Regions from separate parts of the Streptomyces sp. Ag82_O1-12 genome, predicted to be linked through region 3. Evidence: riboswitches for the same ligand, from Rfam matches in the RefSeq annotation. Region 3 holds a riboswitch; each other region holds the start of a gene.
What was found. A riboswitch is a leader RNA that binds a small molecule or an ion and turns the genes downstream of it on or off. The one in region 3 is predicted to bind cyclic di-AMP.
Positions count from the first base shown of each region.

Region 1 (3,246 bases), 2.4 Mb from region 3:
CGCCGACGTAGCGGCGCAGTCGGGTCGTGGTGTTGTAGTTGGCGCCGTAGCCCGCGTAGTACGTCGTGAGGTGGTCGTACTCGTCGAGGGCCCCGCCGCGCGGAGTGGCGAAGAGGTCGTGCGGAGAGCGGACGTCGGTCGCGTTCCAGAAGTTGTTGAGGTCCGAGACCCGGTCGTTGACCCCGCCCTCGGAGACGGGGGTCGCGGTGTACTCGATCAGGTACGGCCCTTCGAGCCGCTGCCTGAACCAGACGGTCGCACCGCTCGGCACGTCGATCTCCAGGACGCCGCGCGAGGCGGTGACCGTGCCGCCGTCCTGGAGTTCGGGCACCCATTGGGTGAGGCCGTGGCAGAAGTCGTCATGAGCGATGAGCCGTCGGCGCCCGGGGGCGGCACTCGCGCTCCCCGTCGGGGCGATGGCCGCCAGAGCGGCTCCTGTCGCCAGGGCTGCGAACGTTCTGCGGGTGGTCGGCACGGGACACAGCTCCTTCAGAAAGCGCTTGCATTCACGATGTGATCACTGTGTCTCAACTGCCGCCCCCTGTCGATCCCTTGAGGCGCCGGGCGCGGACACACCGAAGGCCGGACCCGGGGATCGGGGTCCGGCCTTCGGAGGCGTGTCAGGCAGGTGGTCGTGCGGTCGGTCAGCCGACGGAGACGCCGTGCGAGCGCAGGAAGGCGACCGGGTCGACGTCGGAGCCGTAGTCCGGCGTGGTGCGGATCTCGAAGTGCAGGTGCGGTCCGGTCACGTTGCCGGTCGCGCCCGACAGGCCGACCTGCTGCCCGGCCGTCACGGTCTGGCCGGCCGAGACGGAGAGCTGGGACAGGTGGGCGTACTGGGCGTAGTGGCCGTCGTTCAGCTTGATGACGACCTGGTTGCCGTACGCGCCGCCCCAGCCGGCGGAGACGACCTCGCCCGGACCGACGGCCTTGAGGGAGGTGCCGGTCGGGACGACGAAGTCGACACCGGTGTGGTAGCCGCTGGACCACATGCTGCCGGACATGTGGTACGGGGTGCCGACGGTGGCACCGTCCACCGGGAGGGTGAAGCCACTGGAGTTGCTCTCGGCCGCGGGCTGGGCGGCGGCCGGCTTGGCGGCGGTCTCCGCCTTCGGGGCCGACTCCTCGGCGGACGACTTCTGGGCCGAGGCCTTCGGAGCGGCCGGGGCCGAGGCCTTCGGCGCGCCCGCGGCCTTCTTGCCGATCGACAGCTTCAGGCCCGGGTGGATCAGCGACGGGTCGGAACCGACGGCGTCGCGGTTGTCCGAGTAGAGCTTCTTCCAGCCGCCGTCGACGTTCTGGTCGTCGGCGATCTTCGCGAGGTAGTCGCCGGCCTTCACGGTGTACGAGCGGGCGCCGTTGGCCTTTTCGGCGGCCTTCTTCTCGGCGGCCGGAGCGGACTGGACGGCCTTTTCGGGAGCCGACTGCGGGGTGGCGGCGTGGGCGCCGGCGGCCCCCATGAGCGGCAGGGCGAGGGCGGCTCCGCCGGTTCCGGCGACGGCGATGGAGCGGGTGAAACGCTGGGTCTTGGGGCGGCGGTGCTTACCCTTCGCGGGCATGGCGAATTCCTCTCCGTCGCCTGCGAGGTGAGCTGTCGGGTGCGAGCTGGAGATGCCCGGCCGCGCCGTGGCGCGACTTAACCCCAAGCCGTTCCGGGAACCGGAACAGGCGTCTTACCTGTGGGTCCCCCGCTCCTGCCGTACGTCGGGTCAGTGTGTGGGGCTCCGGGCGGCGGCAGGATTAGGCGTCCGTCCGGATTGGTGTGGAACGTAAGCGACCACGACGCAATAGGACAAGCTTGCGGTTGCCCGTGACGGTGTTTTTCCTGACGCGTCGGCACAAGTGCCGTCACCGAGCGTGGATTACCGATCTCCGCCATTCGTCAATGGGCCTGAATAACGCCAGAATTACGTGAACATGGCGACAACACATCGTCACGAATATGACGATGGTCACGCACCCCGGCCTCATCTCCTTGACGATCGGGGCACGTTATCCCTTAGCGGCCTAAGCTCCCTATTCGGACAGAACGACTACTTCCGCTTAAGCCGGACGACCGCGGCGTCCAGATCCCCGCGCAGGCCGACGCGAAGTCCGTGATGCAGCAGTACGGCCCCTCGGTGAACTTCGCCCGTTTCGAGGCATTCGTACGAGGATGCCGGGTCGAGACCGCGCAGCAGGAGCGCCGGCACGGGCTCGCCGTAGCGCTGCGCCTGGAGCCAGGCGAGGACGACGATCTCGTCGCCGAGGACGTACTGCACGGCACTGGCGCCGCCCTCCGGGGGACGCAGCCGGTACAGGTCGCCGCGCTGCACCACGGGCCGGATCTCCTTGTAGAGCGCCACCCACTCCCGCGCCTCGGCGAGCTCCTCCTCCGTCCACCGCGTGAGGTCGCCGCCGACGCCGAGCACCCCGGCCATGGCGCTGACGAACCGGAACCGCAGGGAGCTGGCCCGCTGGTTGAGCATGGCGTTCGGGCTGTCGGTGACCCAGGCGGCCATGACCCGGGCCGGGTGGATCTGACTGAAGCCGTGCTGGATGGCGAGCCGGTCGAGCGGGTCGGTGTTGTCCGAGGTCCACACCTGGTCCGTGCGGCTCAGCACACCGAGGTCGATCCGGCCGCCGCCGCCCGAGCAGGACTCGAAGGCCACGCCCGGGTGGGCGGCCCGAAGCCGGTCCAGCAGGGCGTACAGGCCGTGCACATGGTCGACCCACAGCCGCTGCGGGTACGGGTCGTCCGGCCAGCCGGCGTCGGTGAAACAGCGGTTGAAGTCCCACTTGACGTAGTCGACGGGAGCGCTGGAGAGAAGCCCGTGGAGCTGCTCCCAGAGGTACTCCCGGACGTCCTCGCGGGCGAGGTTGAGCACGAGCTGATTGCGGAATTCCGTCCGCTTTCGTCCTGGTTGGTACTGGACCCAGTCGGGGTGCGCGCGGTACAGGTCGCTGTCCGGATTGACCATCTCGGGCTCGACCCAGATCCCGAACCGCATGCCCAGGCCGTGCACATGGTCGGCGAGCGGCTTCAGTCCGCCCGGGAAGCGGTCGGGGTTGGGGGTCCAGTCGCCGAGCCCGGCCCGGTCGCTGGTGCGCGCCCCGAACCAGCCGTCGTCGACGACGAACAGCTCGACTCCCATGGCCGCGGCCCGCTCGGCGAGCGCCCGCTGCTGCTCCTCGGAGATGTCGAACTCGGTGGCCTCCCAGGAGTTGAACAGCACCGGCCGGTCCCGCTCGGCGTCCGGGACGACA
Region 1 covers NZ_FXUW01000001.1:7,468,593-7,471,838, reverse strand. Annotated here, with positions in the region: gene QOL88_RS34010 (DUF6250 domain-containing protein) at 1-475, opposite strand, end outside; gene QOL88_RS34005 (M23 family metallopeptidase) at 645-1,559, opposite strand; cyclic di-AMP (ydaO/yuaA leader) riboswitch at 1,564-1,725, opposite strand; gene QOL88_RS34000 (alpha-galactosidase) at 2,034-3,246, opposite strand, start outside.
Region 1: another riboswitch for cyclic di-AMP. It lies ahead of QOL88_RS34005 (M23 family metallopeptidase); the one in region 3 lies ahead of QOL88_RS23225 (transglycosylase SLT domain-containing protein).

Region 2 (3,246 bases), 180 kb from region 3:
TGTCGGCGCCGAGGAGTTTCGCCCCGGCCATGGAGGAGACGGCGAGGGCGCCGGCCGAGAGCCAGTGGTCCCCGCGCCCCTCCTCCACCTGCCGGGGCTGGAAGCGGAACAGGGCGAAGCAGTAGAGGGCGAGCCCCAGCCAGAACAGCACCAGGGCCGCGTGGGCGAGCCAGGCCGCCGAGTCCGCCGCGGCGAGCGTCGCGCCGAGCACGGCGAGCCCTTCGGTGGCCACACAGCGCAGGAACACCGTTCCGCGCCGCCCCTGGGCCTCCGCGGTGAGCAGCACCGCCCAGAGCAGCATGGCGAGGGCCAGCAGGGCTTCGGCGAGGGACTGCAGGCCGGCCGCGGAGAAGCCGGTGCCCAGGACGGCGGTCGCCGCCACCGTGGTGAGCGCGGCCGGCGTCTCCGCCCGCCACGCGCCGTGCCACCGCTGGGCGAGGCCCGCGGCCGCCACCAGCCAGGCCGCGCAGGCCAGGCCGAGGGCGATGCGGGAGAGGACGTCGTACCCCGCCGAGTCGAGACCGACCGACACGATGCCGGTCGCCAGCGCATACGTCGCCCACCAGGTGGCAAACGGGGAGGGACCGGACATAGCGCCGATGCTAGAGAGCGCCGCGCGGGTTACGAGAGGGGCACGCGCGTGTGCCCCTCAAAATCGTGGCGGGACTTCTCAGGCCGGGCGCACCACGCTGTGGATCGCGGACTCGCCGTCGTAGTAGATCGACTCCTCGCGCACGTACGTGCCGGGCTTCGGAGCGTGGATCATCATGCCGTTGCCGATGTAGACCCCGACGTGGGTGACGTCGTCGTAGAAGAAGACCAGGTCGCCGGGCCGGGCCTGGGAGAGCGGGACCGTGGTGCCCGCGTTCACCTGGTCGTAGGTCGTACGCGGCAGGGTGACGCCCGCGGCCTTCCAGGCGGCCTGGGTGAGGCCGGAGCAGTCGTAGGAGCCGGGTCCGACCGCGCCCCACACGTACGGCTTGCCGACCTGGGCCCGGGCGAAGGCGAGCGCCTTGTCGGCCTTGGTGGCGTACGAGGAGTCGGCCGGTGCCGTCGAGGAGGACGAGCCGGAGCCCGGCCCCGACGAGGAGGACCCGCTGTCCTGCTGCTGAGCCGCCTCCTCCCGCGCCTTCTGCTGCGCGGCCTGCTGCCGGGCCAGCTCGTCGGCCTTGCGGGCGGCCTCCGCCCGCTTCTCCTTCTCGATCGCCGCGAGCCGGGCCTTCTCCTCGGCGGTCAGCTTCGACATCAGCTCGCGCGCGTCGGCGAGCTTGCGCTGGACGGTGGCCTTGGCCGTCCTCAGGCCGTCCTGCGAGTCGGTGAGCGTCTCGAGGCTCTCGGTGGCCTCCTGGCGCTTCTTCATCGTCTCGGACTGCTGCGTGACGTAGTCGTCGACCGCGACCTTCTGGCGGCCGGTCATCCGGTCCATCAGCTGGGTCTGGTCGAAGTAGTCCTGCGGGGTGTCCGCGAGCAGGAACGTCGCGGTGTCCGGGGCGGCGGCGCCGGTGCGGTACTGGGCGGAGGCGAAGGAACCGAGCTCCTCGCGCGCCTCGTTGAGTTTCTGGGTGCGCTCGGCGACGTCGTCGAGGAGGGTGTCGGCGCGCTTGCGCTGCTTCGCGGTCTTCTCCTTGGCCGCGTTGTACTTGTCGGTCGCCGACTCGGCCTGGCGGTACAGGTCGTCGACCTTCTTCTCGACTTCCTCGAGGCTGGGCTTGTCGTCGGCCTCGGGGGCGGCGTTGGCCGACTGGGACAGCAGGGCCACGGAGGTGAGGGCCGCCGTTGCGAGGGCGGGGGTCCGTATGCCTGCCACGCGCGTACCCGTAGGACGCGACTTGCGGTGCGACGCCAAGGGAGGCGACTCCTTCCACGTTCCGCCTACCGAGTTAGCTGTCGGGTTCGGGCGGGTGGTTCGGAAGGTTTGCCCTACGGCCGTCTCCGTACAGGGAGTCGGGCCGATTCACCCCAGGTTCACGGTTGGGTCCCCGGCTCCGGCTGCCGCTGCGGCGCGCCGGACTCGGCGGAGGCCGCGCGGCCCGGCGACGTTCGCCGGTGGGGGTCATGCGGCCTGGTCGCACGGTAGCCAACTCGTGTGGCCCCTGTGAAGGTTGATGGGTGATATGCCCGATACATTTTCGTGACCTTACGCATGAGCGTTGCCGAGAGTGAGTGATCGAGGGGGATTGGTTGCAAGTCGTCCATAATTGCGAGGGTGTAGCAGGGCGTGATCATGTGGTCATGGAGGGCGACAATGCGCCGCCGGGCGGTCGGCCGGGGGCCCCGGTGCGGGGCGATGTTCTCAGGGCGGCGGCGGGCTGTCAGTGGGGCGCCCTAGACTCGGAGAGCGATGAGCAGCCTCTTTGACGACAGCTTCCTGGCGAACCTCCAGGCCCAGCGGGGCCCGGCCGACGAGCCCCCGCCGCCACCCGAGGACGATCATGTACCGGAGTCGATTCCGGACGATCTGTTCGGCGGGAAGTTCGACGCGCCCCCGGACCGGGACGCCTACTACCGCGACGGCGCCCCCCGCCCGGTGATCGACTCCGCCGCGCTGCTGGAAGGGCTGAACGACAACCAGCGCGCCGCCGTCGTCCACTCCGGCTCCCCGCTGCTCATCGTGGCCGGAGCCGGCTCCGGCAAGACCCGGGTGCTCACGCACCGTATCGCCCACCTGCTCGCCGAGCGGGACGTGCACCCGGGCCAGATCCTCGCGATCACCTTCACCAACAAGGCCGCCGGCGAGATGAAGGAACGCGTCGAGCAGCTCGTCGGCCCGCGCGCCAACGCCATGTGGGTCATGACCTTCCACAGCGCGTGCGTGCGCATCCTGCGCCGGGAGAGCAAGAAGCTCGGCTTCACCTCCTCCTTCTCGATCTACGACGCCGCCGACTCCAAGCGCCTGATGGCCCTGGTCTGCCGCGACCTGGACCTCGACCCCAAGCGCTTCCCGCCCAAGTCCTTCAGCGCCAAGATCAGCAACCTGAAGAACGAGCTGATCGACGAGGAGGACTTCGCCGCCCAGGCCACCGACGGCTTCGAGAAGACCCTCGCCCAGGCCTACGCCATGTACCAGTCGCGGCTGCGCGAGGCGAACGCCCTCGACTTCGACGACCTGATCATGACGACGGTCAACCTGCTGCGCGCCTTCCCGGACGTCGCCGAGCACTACCGCCGCCGCTTCCGCCATGTGCTGGTGGACGAGTACCAGGACACCAACCACGCCCAGTACGCCCTCGTCCGCGAGCTCGTCGG
Region 2 covers NZ_FXUW01000001.1:5,232,194-5,235,439, forward strand. Annotated here, with positions in the region: gene QOL88_RS24180 (SLAC1 family transporter) at 1-592, opposite strand, end outside; gene QOL88_RS24185 (C40 family peptidase) at 671-1,846, opposite strand; cyclic di-AMP (ydaO/yuaA leader) riboswitch at 1,855-2,013, opposite strand; gene pcrA (DNA helicase PcrA) at 2,342-3,246, shown strand, end outside.
Region 2: another riboswitch for cyclic di-AMP. It lies ahead of QOL88_RS24185 (C40 family peptidase); the one in region 3 lies ahead of QOL88_RS23225 (transglycosylase SLT domain-containing protein).

Region 3 (3,246 bases):
GCAGCTCGCACAGGGCGATGTCCTCGGCGAGTCCGAGCCGGGCCGCCCGCTCGCGCAGGCGCAGCACCGGCAGCGTGGGGATGCCCTCGCGCAGGTCGGTGCCGGGGGTCTTGCCGGACTCGTGGGAGTCGGAGGCGATGTCCAGGACGTCGTCCGCGAGCTGGAAGGCGACGCCGAGCCGCTCGCCGTACTGGGTCAGGACGTCCACGACCGTCTCGTCGGCGCCGGACATCATCGCGCCGAACCGGCACGACACCGCGACGAGCGAGCCGGTCTTGCCGCCCAGCACGTCCAGGTAGTGCTCGACGGGGTCGCGGCCGTCCTGCGGTCCGGCCGTCTCCAGGATCTGGCCGGTCACCAGCCGCTCGAACGCCTCGGCCTGCACCCGCACGGCCTCCGGGCCGAGGTCGGCCAGGATGTGCGAGGCGCGGGCGAAGAGGAAGTCGCCGGTGAGGACCGCGACGGAGTTGCCCCAGCGGGTGTTCGCGCTCGCGACGCCGCGGCGCACGGCGGCCTCGTCCATGACGTCGTCGTGGTAGAGCGTGGCGAGGTGGGTCAGCTCCACGACGACGGCCGACGGCACGATGCCGGGCGCGTGGCGGTCCCCGAACTGGGCGGCGAGCATCACGAGCAGCGGGCGGAACCGCTTGCCGCCGGCCCGGACCAGATGCTGGGCGGCCTCCGTGATGAAGGGCACCTCACTCTTGGTGGCCTCGAGCAAGCCTTCCTCGACAGCCGCCAGTCCGGCCTGGACATCGGCTTCCAGAGCCTGGTCCCGCACGCTCAGCCCGAACGGCCCGACGTCGGTCACGAGGGGTCTCCTGTCTGCTGTGTCTGCCGGTGGTTACGCGGATTGTCGATAGGTCGCTGCCCTCACTCGAGTCAGCGTATCCGGTCACGTTTCGATCACCGCCAGCACCCATGACTACAGGCCGGGTGGTATCCGATCACGACCGTTATGTTTTCGATCAACCTATAAGAACAGATATTTATCGACTTACCCAGGGGTAGCGAGTTATGCACGATTTGCCGTGATGAGTCGGTGAATTCCCCTTGGCGGAAATTGCCCTACGGACTCGTGATCAGTGAGTTGAATCACTCCTTCCGCTTTTCCCCCTCCCCGCGACAGCTGCCCCTAACGCCTTCCCCCGAAAGCCAGTTGAGCCTTGGCTCCCGCAAAGGATCAAGCGGCCCAAACACCCCCGACCAAGGTCAACCGCGCGATATGTGACTGAGGTGCTTGTTCCCGACATGTGCTCTCGCATACGTTCCGGCCCTGTCCGGCGGACGCCTAATCCTGCCGCCGCCCGGACTTCCCACGGAACCGACTCACTCACGCAGGGCAGGAGCGGGGGACCCAGGTAAGTCGCCGGTCCGCACAGCGGCACGGCTCGGGGTGAAGCCGCGCACGGCACACAGCGCCGTACGCGGCCGGGCACCTCCCGGCCCGAACCCGACAGCTCACCTCGCAGGCGCCGGAGAGGAACATCGCCATGGCCGCACGAGGCAAGCACCGTCGCCCCAGAACCAACCCGCTGACCCGAGGCATCATCGCCGCCGGTACCGGCGGAGCAGCACTCACCCTTCCGCTTCTCGGCGCCACCCACGCGAGTGCCGCCGAGCCCCAGAGCGCACCCGCCGCCGCACAGTCCGTGCCGCGGGCGGCCCAGCCCGCCAAGTCCCTCACGTACACCGTGGTCAAGGGCGACTCGCTCGCCCGTATCGCGGACAAGTACGACGTCTCGGGCGGCTGGAAGCAGCTCTACAAGGACAACCGCGCCACCGTCGGCGACAACCCGAAGCTGATCCACCCGGGTCTGAAGCTGACGGTGAAGACCACCAAGACGGACGCGGCGAAGAAGACGGCGACCCCGTCGTCCGCCCCCGCCAAGCCGGCCGCCAAGCCCGCCGGCGGCGTCGCCCAGGCCACCCAGGCGTCCGCGAAGACCTACGCGGACAACCTCGACGGGTGGATCCGCGAGTCGCTGGACATCATGGCGCAGAAGGGGATCCCGGGCTCCTACGACGGCATCTACCGCAACATCATGCGCGAGTCGTCCGGCAACCCCCAGGCCATCAACAACTGGGACTCCAACGCCGTCGCGGGCACCCCGTCCAAGGGCCTGCTCCAGGTGATCGACCCGACGTTCGCCGCCTACCACGTGGACGGCACCTCCTTCGACCCGTACGACCCGGTCGCCAACATCACGGCGGCCTGCAACTACGCGGCCGACCGCTACGGCTCGATCGACAACGTCAACGGCCCGTACTGAGCCGTACCGCCCAGCAGTCGCTCGAGGACGACGGCGATGCCGTCGTCCTCGTTCGACAGGGTGACCTCGTCGGCCACGGCCTTGAGTTCGGGATGGGCGTTCGCCATCGCGACGCCGTGGCCGGCCCAGTCGAACATCGGGATGTCGTTGGGCATGTCACCAAAGGCGATGGTGTCCGCCGGCCGCAGCCCCAGATGCTCGGCGGCCAGCGCGAGACCCGTGGCCTTGGTGATCCCGCACGGCTGGAGCTCGACCGTGCCGGGCCCCGACATCGTCACCGTCGCCAGCGAGCCGACCACCGAGCGGGCCGTCGCCGCCAACTCGTCGTCCGACAGATGGGGATGGCGCAGCAGCACCTTGCTGATGGGCTCGCCCCACAGCTCCTCGCGCCGGTCGACGCGCACGGCGGGCAGGGTCGGGTGCGGCATCAGATACCCCGGCTCGATCAGCGTGAGCCCGTCGACCCCGTCCTGGTCGACCGCCGCGTACACCTGCCCCACCTCGGCCTCGATCTTGCCGAGGGCGGCCTCGGCCAGCTCCCGGTCCAGGGTGATGGACCACAGCAGCCGGTCCGCGCCGGCGTCGTACACCTGAGCGCCCTGCCCGCACACCGCGAGCCCGGTGCACCCGAGGTCGTCCAGGAGCGGCCGCACTCTCGGCGCCGGCCGGCCCGTCACCACGAGGTGCTGGGCACCGGCGTCCGCCACCCGCGCGAGCGCGGCGAGGGACCGGTCGGAGAGGGTGTCGTCGCCGCGCAGCAGCGTCCCGTCCAGGTCGGTGGCGATGAGTGAATATGCGAGGGGTGCGGCCATGATCAGAGAATACGGACAGTGCGGCCCTTCGTTTCATCGCTCGGTGGACGCCGATTGCCCGGTTGAAGGCCTCTGTACCAGTTGGCAACAACATGCTCCGCTACCTACCCCTGGGGCCGCATAGAGCGGTACCTTCCAAGTGTCCAGGGGGGACTTGATCG
Region 3 covers NZ_FXUW01000001.1:5,047,861-5,051,106, reverse strand. Annotated here, with positions in the region: gene QOL88_RS23230 (polyprenyl synthetase family protein) at 1-811, opposite strand, end outside; cyclic di-AMP (ydaO/yuaA leader) riboswitch at 1,313-1,490, shown strand; gene QOL88_RS23225 (transglycosylase SLT domain-containing protein) at 1,494-2,273, shown strand; gene QOL88_RS23220 (HAD family hydrolase) at 2,237-3,085, opposite strand.